DNA from 2 places in the Massilia sp. CMS3.1 genome. Region 1 is predicted to be linked to the other one. Evidence: predicted binding sites of a transcription regulator. Region 1 holds the regulator's gene; the other holds the start of a gene.
The links. The regulator FliA, encoded in region 1, starts transcription of late flagellar genes. The targets are predictions, from matches to a motif close to CTAAAGTTTNNNNNNNNNNNGCCGNTA.
Positions count from the first base shown of each region.

Region 1 (7,340 bases):
AGACCACGACCACCGCCAAGCTGGCGGCGCGCTGCGTGATGCGCCACGGCCCGGAAAAGCTGGCCCTGATCACCACCGACGCCTACCGTATCGGCGGCCACGAGCAACTGCGCATCTACGGCAAGATCCTGGGTGTGATGGTGCACTCGGTGAAAGACGAAGCCGACCTGCGCATCGCACTGAAAGAGCTGCGCAACAAGCACACCGTGCTGATCGACACCATCGGCATGTCGCAGCGCGACCAGATGGTGGGCGAACAGGTCGCCATGCTGCAGGGTTCGGGCGTCGACGTGAAGCGCCTGCTGTGCCTGAACGCGACGTCCACCAACGAGACGCTGGCCGAAGTCGTGCGCGCCTACCAGGGCAGCGGCCTGCACGGCTGCATCATGACCAAGATGGACGAAGCCGCGTCGATCGGCAACGTGCTCGATGTGGTGATCCGCCAAAAACTGAATTTGCACTACATCTCGAACGGCCAGCGCGTGCCGGAAGACCTGCACCTGGCCGACCGCGCGATGCTGGTCGACCGCGCTTTCCGCAGCCGCCGCGACGCCGCCAATCAGTTGGATGATGCCGACCTGCCGCTGATGATGGCAGGAACAAGCCATGTGAACCGCGACGAAAGCCTGCGCGAGGTGCGCTTTGGCTAGTTTTGATTTCGACCAGGCCGAAGGCCTGCGCCGGATGCTGGCCGGCCCCCAGCCACGCATCGTCACCTTTCTCTCGGCCACCCCGAGCGACGACAAGGGCGCGATGCTGGTCAACCTGGGCGCCTCGCTGGCACAAGCCGGCAACGAAGTGATGATCGTCGACGCCTGCCAGCGCGATTACGGTGTCGCACGCCGCCTCGAGATGGAGCGCCATGTCAGCCTGCTGCAGGTGGCACGCCAGGAGTGCGCGCTGAACCAGGTGGTGCAGAGCGCGCCGCAAGGTTTCAATGTGGCGCTGCTGGCGCGCGATGGCCAGGCCCTGACCCCCGGCAGCGATGAAGCGCGGCGTCTGGCGAAAGCCTTCGATGTGCTCGTGAAAAAGCAGGGCGGCATCGTCATCGTCGATGGCGAACTGAACCGCGAAGGCGGCTTTGCCGTGCCGCTGCTGGCCGATTCCGAAATCGTCATCCAGGTCTCCACCAGCGCCACCTCGATCACGAACGCGTATGGCCTGATCAAGCGTTTGGCGCAGGAATTCGGGCGCCGTCCGTTCGGCATCCTGGTCACGGGCGCCTCCGAGGCAGAGGCGCAAGTGGTTTACGATAATATGGCGGCAGCAGCAAGTCGTTACCTTGCAGTAACGTTGAGTTCGATGGGCTCGGTGCCGGCCGATGAGCACCTGCACCGCGCCGCGCGTCTCGGACGCTCGGTGGTCGATGCCTTCCCGCTGGCCGGGGCCTCGGTGGCCTTCCGCGCGCTGGCGGGGCGCTTCGCCCTGCCGCGCATGGCGCGCCAGAGTGGCGCCCATTTTGGTTCCTGAGAAAAAAAGCACAAGCATGTATACGGTCAAAGGGAAAGCGGACAAGAACCACCTGCTCACTGAGCACGCGCCGCTCGTGAAGCGCCTCGCGCACCAGATGAAGGCGAAGTTGCCGCCATCGGTCGAGGTGGACGACCTGATCCAGGCCGGAATGATGGGCCTGCTTGATGCCATCAACCGCTACGAAGACAACCACGGCGCCCAGTTCGAGACCTATGCCGTGCTGCGTATCCGCGGCGCCATGGTCGACGAGCTGCGCAGCAACGACTGGATGCCGCGCAGCACACGCTCGACCATGAAGAAGGTCGAGACCGCGATGACGAAGCTGCAGCAGCAACTGGGGCGTCCGCCGACCGAACTCGAGGTGGCCAAGTCGCTCGACGTGTCGCTCCCGGACTACCAGGAAATGCTGTTCGAAGGCGGCGGCCACCAGCTGGTCTATTACGAAGATTTCCACGATGAAGACGGCAACGACAGTTTTCTGGACCGCTATGCGGTGGACGACGACGATCCGCTGCGCGCGCTGCTCGACACCGACTTCCGTTCGGCCGTGATCGCCGCGATCGACGGCTTGCCGCCGCGCGAGAAGATCCTGATGGGCCTGTACTACGAAGAAGAACTGAACCTGAAGGAAATCGGTGCGGTGCTCGGCGTGTCCGAGTCGCGCGTCTCGCAACTGCACACGCAAGCAGTCGCCCGCCTGCGCGCTTCGCTCAAGGAAAAGCTGTGGACTTCGCCAGCCTGATCGGGTTGGGCCTCGCCCTGGCCGGTCTGTTCGTGGGGCATACGCTCGACGGCGGACGTTTTGCATCCTTGATCCAGCCGGCCGCGTTTGCGATCGTCGTGGTCGGCACCTTTGGCGCCGTGCTGCTGCAATCGGATGCGCGCACCTTCAGTCGCGGCATGCGCATGCTGCGCTGGGTCTTTTTCCCTCCAAAAAGCCGACGCCAGCCGCTCTCGCGCGAGATCGCGCTGTGGAGCCATACGGCGCGACGCGACGGCCTGCTCTCGCTCGAACAGTACATGGAAACGAAGGACCTGTTCATCCGGAAGGGCCTGCGCATGGTGGTCGACGGCATCACGCCGGATAAAATCCGCAACCTGCTGGAAACGGAAGTGAGCGCCATCGAATTCGCCGAGCGCCAGGCGGCGCGCGTGTGGGAAGCCGCTGCCGGCTACTCGCCGACGATCGGCATCGTGGGCGCGGTACTGGGCCTGATCCACGTGATGGAAAACCTGTCGGATCCGTCGCGCCTGGGTTCCGGCATTGCGGTGGCGTTTGTCTCGACGGTGTACGGCGTCGGGCTGGCAAACCTGTTCTTCCTGCCGTTCGGGAACAAGCTCAAGGCGATCGTGTCGGACCAGATCGCGCAGTACGAGCTTCTGATCGAAGTGTTCCACGACATCGCCAGCGGCAACCACACGCGCGTGGTCGAGGAGCGCGTGGCCAGCCTGCTGGCGAAGCGCTGACATGGCTCGCCGGCGCTACGATGACCAGGATGATCGTGAAAGCCACGACCGTTGGCTGATTTCCTATGCCGACTTCATCACGCTGCTGTTCGCCTTCTTTGTCGTCATGTACGCCATTTCGGTGGTCAATGTCGGCAAGTACAGGGTACTGTCCGATGCACTCGGCGACGCCTTCGGCGGCCGGCCCGACGTGCCGCAGGCCAGCTCCACGATCGAACAACTCCCCCTGGCGAACCTGATCGCGCGCAAGCGGGCGGACGCCGCGCGGCGTGAACGCGAACGCCTCAATACCCTGGCGCGCGAACTGAATGCGTCGCTGGCGCCCCTCGTGAAAAACGGGCAGGTGCGCGTGACCCAGACCGGGCGCGGCGTGACGGTCGAAATCAATGCGAAAGCGCTGTTCGAGGAAGGGCGCGCGGCCCTTGGCGGCGAGGCACGCGCGACGCTGGGAACGGTGGCCTCGCTCTTGAGAAACGATCCGCATGCGATCCAGGTGGAAGGGCACACCGACAACCTGGCGATTGCAAACCCGGCATTTCCTTCAAACTGGGAATTGTCGAGCGCGCGCGCGAGCAGCGTGGTGCGCTTGTTCATCGATAGCGGGGTCGCGGCGGGGCGTTTGACCGCGGTGGGGCATGCGGCGAATGTGCCGGTGGCGCCGAACACGGATGAGGCGGGCAGGGTGCGTAATCGGCGGGTGGCGGTGACGATCCTGGCTGCGATGTGAAATAAAATTTCATTTTCTCAGCGTAGATGAAATAAAATTTCATCCTTGGCTTTTCACTCCTGCGCCCGCACAATGGGCGACCCAACCATATGGAGCTGACAATGCAGCGCAGACCTTTCCTGCTGGCCGCCCTGAGCGCGTTCAGCCTCCTGCCCCTGTTTGCGGGCGCTGCCGGAGAACCCACCGTGGATGTCAAGCAACGCATCGAGATCGAAACGCCGCCCGGCAAGGTGCTGGTGAGAGTGACTTTCACGAACCAGGGCACGACCACCGTCTGGATTCCGCGCGAACTGGCGGTGGAAAAAGAATTGACCGGACGTCGTTTCGACGTCCGCGACTTCGGCAACAGGCCGCTCGATTACACGGGGAAGATGGTCAAACGTGGGCCGCTGACCGCCGCCGACTACCAGGCGATCGAGCCCGGGAAAATGCTGACGAACGTGATCGACATCACCAACGCCTACGCATTCAAGAAGGGCCGGCACAGCTACAACATTGGCTATACCGGCCCCGTGTTGCCCGATGTAAAGCGGCTCGACGCCCCGGCGGAAAGTCCCGCCCGGCCCGTTGCCTTCATCTACACCGGGCGCTAGCGTTTAGTTCAGTGCCGGCGTGTTCTCGGCAAAGTACTCGTGGTTGTCGGCGTTCTTCACGGCTGCGGCCGGATTGCTGATCGCCAGGCTGGCGGCGCCGCTCTGGCCATAGACGTTGTCGTCGGTATTGGCGACGATGTCGAAGTGGCTCATCTCATGCACCAGGGTGCCGCCCTTCGAGTCGGTTCCGCTCATCGGTGCCGACCAGAACGCATTACAGACATAGATACGGTAAGGCTGGGTCGGGTACACATAGGCGTAGTAGCTTTCCTTGCAGCTGCAGTCGACCACGACGTTCTGGGTGTCGAAAGCGTTCTTGATCTTCGTGAAGTTCGACTTGACCGTCGACTGGCGCGAGGCGTTGGTGGCGCCGAACCACTTCGTGTAACGCGGGCCCATGGTGGTGTTCGCCATATAGGTGACCGAGCTGTTCGACATCGTCTTGGCGGCCGCGATCGCCGAGGCGACCGTGCTCTGCTGCGAGGCGGTGCATGACGCGTAGCTCAGGCCCATCGGTGATACCGTGCCGCCGCCGGGACGCTTGAGCGCTTCCATGATCGGCGACTCGGTGCCGCGCGCCAGGCGGCCTTCGATATACAGCTGCGCCGTTTCCGACTGCAGTTCGCCGATGTCGTTGGCGGCGCCGGCTGCCATCGCCGAGGCGCGGCCATTGTTCGTTGCCAGGAACAGGTCTGGCGAGGCGGTGCGGTATTTGATCGCATAGTCGCCGCTGACGCTCATGTCGTAGAGCGACGACAGCTCGACTTTGACCGTATGCGAGGCGCCCGGTTTGAGCAGGTAGTAATCAGCCTGGGTCGGTTTGCCGCGCTTGATCAGGGCGCCCGTATAAGCCACCTTGGCGCCGTCGCGCGTGATGTCGAACAGCGGGGCGGACAGGCCCTCGAACGGGGTGCGCGCCTTGAGTACGTATTGCGGGGTGGACGAGGTGTTGGTGATGGTGACCTTGACCAGCACGTCATCGCTCGGGCCGAGCGCGGCCTTATCCAGGGCCACGTCCACCTTCACGCCGTTCGAGCCTGCCTGCGCGCCGACGGCGAGGCTCAATGCTGCGATACCAAATGCCGACTTCCAGATGCTGTTCTTCATGCGTGTTCTCCGTATGATGTGTGTGGCCGTATCGGCCATTCTTTTGACGAGTTTCCCCATAAAACCTGATTTCGATCTAAGGGAAAACGCATCCCCATACTGGCGAACTCATGAGCTGAGAGCAATGCAAATCGGATATGTGTGGCTTCGATTTGCGAAAATATTACAATCGTGCATTTTCTTCAAGTCGTGCTGGATTTCTTTTCCCCCGCGTGATAGCGCGACTCGACGCGCCCGTTTAATTGAGCGGCGGCGAATTCTCTCCAAAATATTCGTGCGAATCGGCGTTGTTGATGGCGCGCTGCGGCGCCGTGCGCGCCATGTCGGCCGCACCCTGCTGGCCGTAGACGTGATCGTCCGTGCCGGCGACGATGTCGAAGTGGCTCATCTCGTGCAGCATGGTGCCGCCTTTCGAGTCGGTCCCGGTCATCGGCGCCGTCCAGAACGCATTGCAGACATAGATCGTGTACGGCTGCATCGGATAGACGTAGGCAAAATAATCCTCGTCGCAGCCGCAGTCGACCTTGACGGGCTTGGTCTCGAAGGCATCCTTGATGGCCGTGAAGTTCTTGTTCACCGTCGCCTGGCGCGTGGCGTCAAGCGCGCCGAACCAGTTGGTGTAGCGCTGGCCCTGTTCTTTGCCGCTGGAGAGGTAGGCCAGGCCCTGGGCGGCCATCGCGCTGCCGGCCGCGACTGCTTCGGCGATCGTGTCCTGCTGGGCGTTCGAGCACTGCGCGTAGGAGAGGCCCGGCCCGGCCGGATTGGTCAGCATCGGCATGGCCGTGCCGCGCGGCAGGCGCCCCTCGATAAAGATCGCCGCGGTGTTCGACACGATGCCGCCTGTCTTGAGAGTAGGTGCGGCTTGCGTGCCGCGGTAGCGCACGGCATAGGCGCCGGTGGCGGCCATGTCGTAGGAGATCGACAGTTCGACCTGCGCGCTGCGGCTTTCGCCGGGAGCGAGCACCAGGAAATCGGCGTCGCGCGGTACCGGGCGTTTCACTTCGCGCCCGAGGTAGCGCACCGGCTGGCCGTCGCGCGTGATGTCGAACAGGGCGAATTCGGCGGGACCGAAGGGCGTGCGGGCTTTCAGGATGCGTTCCGGGGCGGTGCCGGTGTTGGTGAGAGTGACAGTCACCATGACGTCATCGCGCTTGCCGAGCGCCGCACGCTCGGGCGTGATGGTGACGGCGATGTCGGCCTGGGCGGGCAGGGCGATGGCCAGCAGGGTAGTAGCGATCAGGGTGTGCGTGCGGTGCATGGATTCCTCCGTCAGGGTTTGACAATCAGGAATACTTTCCGCTTGTTACGCAAATTGAGTTTGTGTTGCAGCAAGGTTTGCTAAAAACAACAACGGCCGCATGGGCGGCCGTCATCGGGAGAAGCAAACGCCAACTCACCCAACCACGAAGCGCCTCGACGGTGCACTGCCAAAGGTCTGCCCTTTTGCGCCATACAGCGTCGATTCGGGTGCCGCGGTCGGCGTGCGCAGCGCGTTGAGCACCGTCTGGTTATGCGCCATCTGGCGGTTGATCAGCATGCCGTTGACGCGGTTCAATTCCTTGGCCTCGGCGGTGAGCGCCAGCAGCTGGGCCCACGCGCTCCGTCCCGCTTCGTCGCCATGCGTCACCAGCCAGGGTTCCATGCCGGCTTCCGATGCGGCAAAGCCGGCACCGGCGAGTGCCGCGTGGCGTTCGCGCGACAGTTGCGCCAGCTCCTGTACCAGCGCCACCTTGCGCGGGGTGATTTCTTCCAGACGAATCGCATCCGCCGCCACGAGCAATTGCTGTTCCTGCTTCATCAATGCGACCAGCGCGTCGATGCGCTCGTGCTCAAGGGGAAGGGTGGCGTGCGGAAGGGTCATCGGTCGTTATCGGTTGCGTGAGTGGAGCAGGTCGCGCACGGTATCGAGCAAGCCGTCCGCGATCCTTTCGGAATTGACCTGGAATTGCCCATCGGCGATTGCCAGTTTAATA
Region 1 covers NZ_JBIMES010000005.1:219,126-226,465, reverse strand. The annotation lists gene flhF (flagellar biosynthesis protein FlhF) at 1-650, shown strand, start outside; gene ACHAC9_RS10575 (MinD/ParA family ATP-binding protein) at 643-1,470, shown strand; gene ACHAC9_RS10570 (RNA polymerase sigma factor FliA) at 1,487-2,215, shown strand; gene ACHAC9_RS10565 (flagellar motor protein) at 2,197-2,940, shown strand; gene motD (flagellar motor protein MotD) at 2,942-3,667, shown strand; gene ACHAC9_RS10555 (hypothetical protein) at 3,769-4,260, shown strand; gene ACHAC9_RS10550 (M35 family metallo-endopeptidase) at 4,264-5,367, opposite strand; gene ACHAC9_RS10545 (M35 family metallo-endopeptidase) at 5,606-6,625, opposite strand; gene ACHAC9_RS10540 (flagella synthesis protein FlgN) at 6,761-7,228, opposite strand; gene flgM (flagellar biosynthesis anti-sigma factor FlgM) at 7,235-7,340, opposite strand, start outside.

Region 2 (7,340 bases), on a different contig from region 1:
TGTTCGACTTCTGGATATTTGCCGAATCCTCGCGCGGGGCGTGGGTTTGCGCCAGCGCCAGCTCGAGTTCGAACACGCGCGCTGCGCGTTCGTCGGCCTTGTCCATGCCAGCGAGCTTGAGCATGGCGGCAATGTGCTGCTGGTACTTGGTGCGCAGCTCGGCCATGCGCGCATTGTTTTCCAGGTAATAAGCCCGGTCCGGCAAGCCGAGGCCGCCCTGCAGCAGGTAAGGCAGGTTGCGTGACGGCTCGTTCAAGCCTTGCGCGACCCACAGGCCGAACAGGTTTTCCGTGAAAAAATTGGTGCTGTTCAGAGGGTCGACGTCGGCCCGGATCGAGCTGCCCAGCGCACGCACCAGGCCTGCCTTGTCCTTGATGCCGGCAATGTTTGCCAAGATCGGCTTCAGGGGCGCAAGGCCCCGTTTTTCGATGCCGGCTTCGTCCATGTAGGCGGTGTAGAAATCGGCCACCTTGCGCGCTTCGCCACGCGTTTTCTTGTCGGCAGCGAGTTCCTCGATCATTTTTGTGATGCGGGTATTCGTGTCTTCGGCCAGCGCCCCCATCGCACTCCAGGAACCGCGGTCGGCCGGGATCTCGGTCTTGGCGAGCCAGTCGCCATTGGCGAAGGCGTAGAAGTCGTCACCGGGTAACACCGCCATGCCGGCGCTTTTGGTTGCGGCGGGTTTTTCGGCGGGTGGCGCCACCGCGCTTGCCTGGGCGGCGGCGTATCCCGCGGAGAACGTGCTGCTGCACAGAGCGAGAACGACGGCGGTCCTGGCAAATGTCGGGCGAGTCTTCATGCTTTTCCTTTGTGATCGAACAATTACTGTTGCGCTGACTGCAATGCGGCCCGCACTTGCGGCAGCAGGCGCGCCTTTTGCGCCGCGCGCACGCGAATGCCATTTCCCACCCGTCGAGCTTCGACCAGCGCGTCCGGGCCGAAGTTCTGGCCTACATAGCCTTCCATCATATCCGCATGACGCGTGTCAGAGGACGCGGCGACCACCGAGGCGAGCGCGCGGTTGCGGCCCATGGCATCGGTACTCTTGAGCAGGACATCGCGATTGGCCACGGCGAACGCCCAGGCCTGGTCCGGATGCTCGCGCCCGACACTGGAGACGATGACGCTTGCCAGGTTGACCGGCACCTGCGGCGAGATGGCCATGCCCAGCGTACTGGCCGCCAGCGCCGGATCCTGCGCCAGCGTCATGGCAGCGCCGAAGCGGTTGCGTTCCTCGTCGGTGCCGGCGGCGGCAACGTGCTTGCCGAGTGCGGCGTAGGTGGCGCCATCGGCATAGCGGCCGACGGTATTGACCACGAAGTCGAGCATGTCGGGGCTCACCGATGCCGGGTCGGCCTGGTAACGCGCAAAGCGCTCGCGCGCCTCCCCGATTGCCCGTTCGTCGCCGGCCCGCGCCAGGGTCGCGGCCAGCAGCGCACGCAACTGGCGGTCCTCGCTTGACTCGCCCGCTTTCGGTTCCCAGCCGAGCTTGCTAAAACGCGGCCCGACGAAGTCGATCACGAAGCGCCGAATCAGGGCCTGCTCCGGTTCGCCGCGCGCGAGCCGCTCGAGCGTGCCGAGGTTCGACAGGATCGACTGCCAGAGCGCCAGGCGCGGCTCGTCGCCGTATCTGGCCACCAGGCTGACGTAGGCGTCGAGCTGGGTGCGCCCGGCCGTCACCAGGCTCCAGGCATCGAGCAGCAGTTTCAGGCGCGTCGGGTCCGGCAGGCGCGCGGCATTCGCGGCCAGTGCGTCGAAGCTGGCGCGGTCGTACTGGATGCGGAAAAAGCCGACGCTGTGCGGGTCGACCACCAATGTGCCGTCGCAGCTGCCTTGCGTGATGGTGGTGCTGCGGTTGGCCAGCAGCGTGTACCAGGCCTTGCCATTGACCGTGCCGACCTGCAGCGGGACGTTCCACAAGCGGTTGTCAAGCGCCGGTTCGTCGAGGCGGAACTGTTCCTGCGCCAAGCTGACCTGGCGCTTGCCGTCCACACAGGCCTGGCTCACCGAGATCAGCGGGTAGCCGGGCTGGGTCGTCCAGTCGGCTGCGAGCTTGCCGACGGGCTTGCCGGACGCCTTTTCGATCGCGGCCCACAGGTCGGCCGTGGTCGTGTTCGAATACTGGTGTTTCGCCATGTAGGCACGGATGCCCTTGCGGAACTGATCCTCGCCGACATACGCTTCCAGCATGCGCAGGAAGCCCTGCCCCTTCTCATACGTGATGGCATCGAACGCGCCGGCAGCCTGCTCCTCGTTGTCGATGCGGGTCTGGATCGGGTGCGTGGTCTTGCGCGCATCGAGGTTCAGCACGCCCTCGCGCCCGGCGATGCCGTCCAGGTGAGGACGCCACTCCGGATGGAAGTGCTCGGTGGCCTTGGCCGCCATCCAGGAAGCGAACCCTTCGTTCAGCCACAGGTTGTCCCACCAGGCCATCGTGACGAGGTTGCCGAACCACTGGTGCGCCATCTCGTGGGCGTTGACCTCGAAGGTGAGCTTCTTGACGTCTTCCGGGCTCTTTTTCGGGTCGACCAACAGCGTCGATTCGTTGTAGACGATGCCGCCCCAATTTTCCATTGCGCCATTAAAACCACCAGGGATCGCGATCTGGTCGAGCTTGGCGAGCGGATAGGGAACGCCAAAATAATTGTTGTAGTAGCGCAGCAGGTCCTTGGTGGCCTGCAGCGGGAAGGCAGTCGAGCCGAGCTTGCCGGCGGTCGTGACGACGCCGATGTCGACGCCGTCCTGGCGCGCCGACACGCGTTCCATGTCGCCTGCCACCAGCACCACCAGGTAGCTCGGCATCTTCGGCGTCGGCGCGAACGAGATGCGCTGCAGGCCTGTGGCGAGCTTTTCCTGCTTCTCGACCGGGGTGTTCGAATAGGCCTTGAAGCTGGCCGGCAGGTCCACCGTCAGCTTGAAGCGCGCGCGGAAAGCGGGCTCGTCCCAGGTCGGCAGCATGCGCCGGGCGTCGGACGGCTCCATCGTGGTGGCAATCAGTTTCTTCTCAAGCCCGCCCGCCTTGTACCCTACCTGGAACAGCCCGCGCCCTTCGCGGTTGATCTGGCCGGAAAATGTCAGCGCGAGCGTGTAGCGGCCGGGCGCCAAAGGCGCGCCGAGCTCGAAGGCGAGCGTTTCCTGTTTCTCGTCGAGAACGGGCGCCAGGCTGCGTTCGGCCAGGCCGCGGCCGGACAAGGCGGCGCGTTCGATCTTCAGGTTGGCGGCGTTCAGGACGATGCGCTTTGTGGCCCGCAGCACCTCGATTTCGACGCGCTGCGTGCCGCGGAAGGTATCGGCAGCCATGTCGGGCACGAGATGGGCGTCGTACAGCAGCGGGATGACGTCTTTCGGCAGCTTGCCGGGTGTCGTGGCAAACGAAAACGGAGCTTCGGCCTGGGCCGTGGCGGCGGCCAATGCGAGCGCCATGGCAAGGGCGCCGGATGCTCGGTAGTGTCTCATGTTGTCCTCTTGTCTTATTATGTTGGCGCCGCGTCTGGCGCAGCGACCCAGCACGCACTGTAAAGAAAGCGATCACGGAGGCCTGCCGGAATGCGACAGACGGCAAAACGACGCGCTGGAATGCAAAAACCCGGTACTACGGCGCCCGCCCGCGCCCCTGTTAGCGCCGACGAGAAAAATTTTCAATTATTTTTGCAAACCACCCTAAAGTTCCAGCGAGCCCTGCCGTAAAAGGAGGACAACCGGTAATCCGGCCGAAAAAAAATTGTCGCGGCGCAAACATGACCTCCAACGAAGTTCTCTCGATGTACGAAAATATTGCTGGCCTGACGGGCAAGATGGCTGCGGCGGCGCAATCGGGTGACTGGAATGGGTTCGACAGCCTGCAGGCGCAATGCGCCGTACAGGCAAGCGCGACGGCGACCGGCGTGCCGGCCCTGGACGGCGTCAAGCGCCTGCGCAAGATCGACCTGCTCAAGCAGATCATGGCCCACGACCGCGCGGTGCGCGACGTGACCGAGCCATGGATGGGTCAGCTGGACCGCGCGATGCGGACGCACTGAGCTGCCCTCCCCGGTATAAAAAGAACAAGCGCCTGCGGGCGCTTTTTTGTTGCCCACGCAACGAGCAGACGCACAACAAAAAGGCGCCCGGAGGCGCCTCATTGCTACGGGAATCCCGTATGAATTCGGAGAGCAACACCAGGAGATCCCGGTGTCGCCTCTTTGCCGGTTGCATCCGGCGTCCGCTGCCGCTGTTGGCAGATGACTGCTTCCGGAAACAGGCGTCTCGCGACGTACATCCGGTACCCGCGCCACGCTATCGGTGGTGGCTGCGCCGGACTCTGTTCCGTTTTGTGGTTTTGACAACCAGCGAATCCAGTATAGCGCAAATTTTTTGCTTGTGTAGACAATTTGTGCGCGGCCTATTCCGGCCGGGAAATCACCTCGGCCGGCACCGGCTCGGAGGCAGGCGTAGCGGCCGCCGGCGCCGCTTCCCTGGCGCGGCCGGGCATCAGGCGCGCCTTTACCGCCGCCATGAAATTCAGTTTCGGCTCGCCAGTCACGGCAGCCGGCGCCTCCTGCGGCAGCTTGACGGGCTTGTGCTCAGCGGGAATCTTGCCGAAGGCGGAGCGCTGGCGACGGCGCAGCAGCGCCAGCACCAGGGCGACGATCGCCAGCACGGCGGCGAGACCGATGCCGATCAGGAGCCATGGGGCGCCGGCTTCCGGCGGCTCGGCCTTCTTCGGCTTGCGCGCGATGCGCGGCGCGCCCTTGGGTGCCTCCTTCGGCACTTCCTTCACAAGCGGCACGGGCGCGGCAGCAACAGCTCCCGCACTTCCCTGCAGCACTTTCACTTTTTCCTCGAGCTTGCCCAGTTGTTGATGCAGCGCCGCGTTCTTCGCGCCGAGCGCCACGCAGGCGTCCAGGTGCTCGCTTGGCGCTTGCGGTGCACAGCTGGGTGCGTCGGCCTGTACTTTGGGTGCGGGGGCCGCGGCCGGCGCTTTCTTTTCATGCACTGGCTTTGGCGCCGGTGTGGACTTCGGCACTGCCTTGCGCATAGCCGGCAACGCCGGACGAGCGCCCTCTTCCACGTATTCTTCGCCCGCGTGCAGGGCGGCGGCAGGGCGCTGCACCGGCTTCGGTGGGCGCAGCGGAGCGCCAAGCTGTGCGGGCGCTTTCGGCAACTCGATGGGCGGTTCGCGCACGGGCATTGGCGCCGGCGCCGGATTCGGATCCGGCGTTAGCCACAGGGTGACAAGGCGCACGCTGCGCTGGCCGCCATCGACAAGTTCGAGGTAGACGTGCAAATAGCGGCGCTCGACCGGTTTGAGCGAGGTCAGATGCAGGAACTGGCGGCCGTCGCGCCGCATCACAGTCATGTTCAGGCTGGCGAGCACCGGCGGCATGGCGATATTCGCGCCCCGGTACACGTCGGGATTTGCCAGGTGCACGACTACCTGGGTGCCCGGGTCCTCGAGCAGGGTCAGCTCGACATCGGCCACGAGCGCTTGCCCGATATGGCTCAGCACCCGGGCCTCGCCCAATTCGGCGGCGTGGCCGGCCACCATTGCGGACGCAAGCAGGAGTGCTGAAAGTATGTAGGAGGAGCGCAGCGCCATGGTCGGGAAGAATTTGTAGCCTAAGCATAATTAACGGGTGTTCGGCTACACTCTTTAGCTCCCGCACCGAAATAAATAACAGGACGCCTTCATGGAAAACCGGATAGAAAAAGACAGTTTCGGCCCGATCGAGGTCCCGGCCGAACGCCTCTGGGGCGCCCAGACCCAGCGCTCGCTGCACCATTTCCATATTTCGACCGAACGCATGGCGCCGGAACTGGTTGCCGCGCTGGCCCAGGTCAAGCGTGCCGCGGCAGCAGTGAACCGCTCGCTCGGCAAACTTCCTCGCGACAAGGCCGACGCCATCATCGCCGCCGCCGACGAAGTGCTGGACGGGCGCTATCCGGACGAATTCCCGCTCGCCGTCTGGCAGACTGGCTCCGGGACGCAAAGCAACATGAACATGAACGAAGTGCTGGCCAACCGCGGCTCCGAGCTGATCGGGGGCGCGCGGGGCGAGGCGCGCCTGCTGCATCCGAACGACCACGTCAACATGGGCCAGTCCTCGAACGACATCTTCCCGACCGCGATGCATGTGGCGGCGGCGCTGGCGGTATCGAAAGACGTGCTGCCGGCGCTGGCACGCCTGCGCGGCACGCTGCAAATAAAAATGCGCGACTTTGCCGACATCGTCAAGATCGGCCGCACCCACCTGCAGGATGCGACGCCATTGACGCTTGGCCAGGAATTTTCGGGCTACGTCGCCCAGCTCGAATTTTGCGAAGGGGCGATTCGCGCGTCCCTGCCCGGCCTGCTGGCGCTGGCGGCCGGCGGCACGGCGGTCGGCACCGGCCTGAACGCGCATCCCGACTTCGCCCCGCGCATCGCCGCCGAACTCGGTTCGCGCACGGGCCTGGCCTTCAAGACCGCGCCAAACAAATTCGCGGCGCTCGCCGGGCACGATGCGCTCGTCGCCAGTCACGGCGCCTTCAAAACGCTCGCTGCGGCGCTCATGAAGATCGCCAACGACGTGCGCTGGATGGCGTCTGGTCCACGTTCGGGTCTGGGCGAAATCACGATTCCGGAAAACGAACCGGGCAGCTCGATCATGCCGGGCAAGGTCAATCCGACCCAGTGCGAAGCGCTCACCATGCTGTGCTGCCAGGTGTTCGGCAACGATGTCGCGCTGACGATCGGCGCCTCCCAGGGCAACTTCGAACTGAACGTGTTCAAGCCCATGATCGCGCATAACTTCCTGCAAAGCGCGCGCTTGCTGGCCGACGGCATGCGTTCGTTCGAGGAGCACTGCGCCAGGGGCATCGAGCCGAACCGCGTCCGGATCGGCGAGCTGATGGAACGCTCGCTGATGCTGGTGACCGCACTGGCCCCGCACATCGGGTATGATGCCGCCGCGCAGATTGCCAAGCACGCGCAGCACGAGGGCATCACCCTGCGCGAGGCGGCCCGGCAATCGGGACATGTCAGCGAGGAACAGTTCGATCAGTGGATCGTTCCAATGGACATGACGCGTCCCGACCCCGCGTAGGCCCAAGCGTGCGCCTCACAATTTTTCCCAAGGATAGTATGCAGAAGACAACTTTCGAACTGACATCCGAGTTCGTCGAACTCAACCAACTGCTGAAACTGGTCGGCCTGTGCGATAGCGGCGGCGCCGGCAAGAACATGGTGGCCAGTGGCGTGGTGTCGGTCGACGGCAAGAAAGAGCTGCGCAAGACCGCAAAGATTCGCACCGGACAGACCGTGACCGTGGGCGACGTGCGGATCTCCGTGCAGTAGGCAAGACTGCCGGCCTCTACCGCGC
Region 2 covers NZ_JBIMES010000010.1:101,214-108,553, forward strand. The annotation lists gene ACHAC9_RS16955 (M13 family metallopeptidase) at 1-799, opposite strand, end outside; gene ACHAC9_RS16960 (M1 family metallopeptidase) at 823-3,456, opposite strand; gene ACHAC9_RS16965 (flagellar protein FliT) at 3,738-4,019, shown strand; gene ACHAC9_RS16970 (hypothetical protein) at 4,382-5,527, opposite strand; gene fumC (class II fumarate hydratase) at 5,670-7,064, shown strand; gene ACHAC9_RS16980 (RNA-binding S4 domain-containing protein) at 7,103-7,315, shown strand.
Region 2: a site for FliA is predicted at 3,661-3,687, ahead of ACHAC9_RS16965 (flagellar protein FliT). Genes of this name have one in related genera too.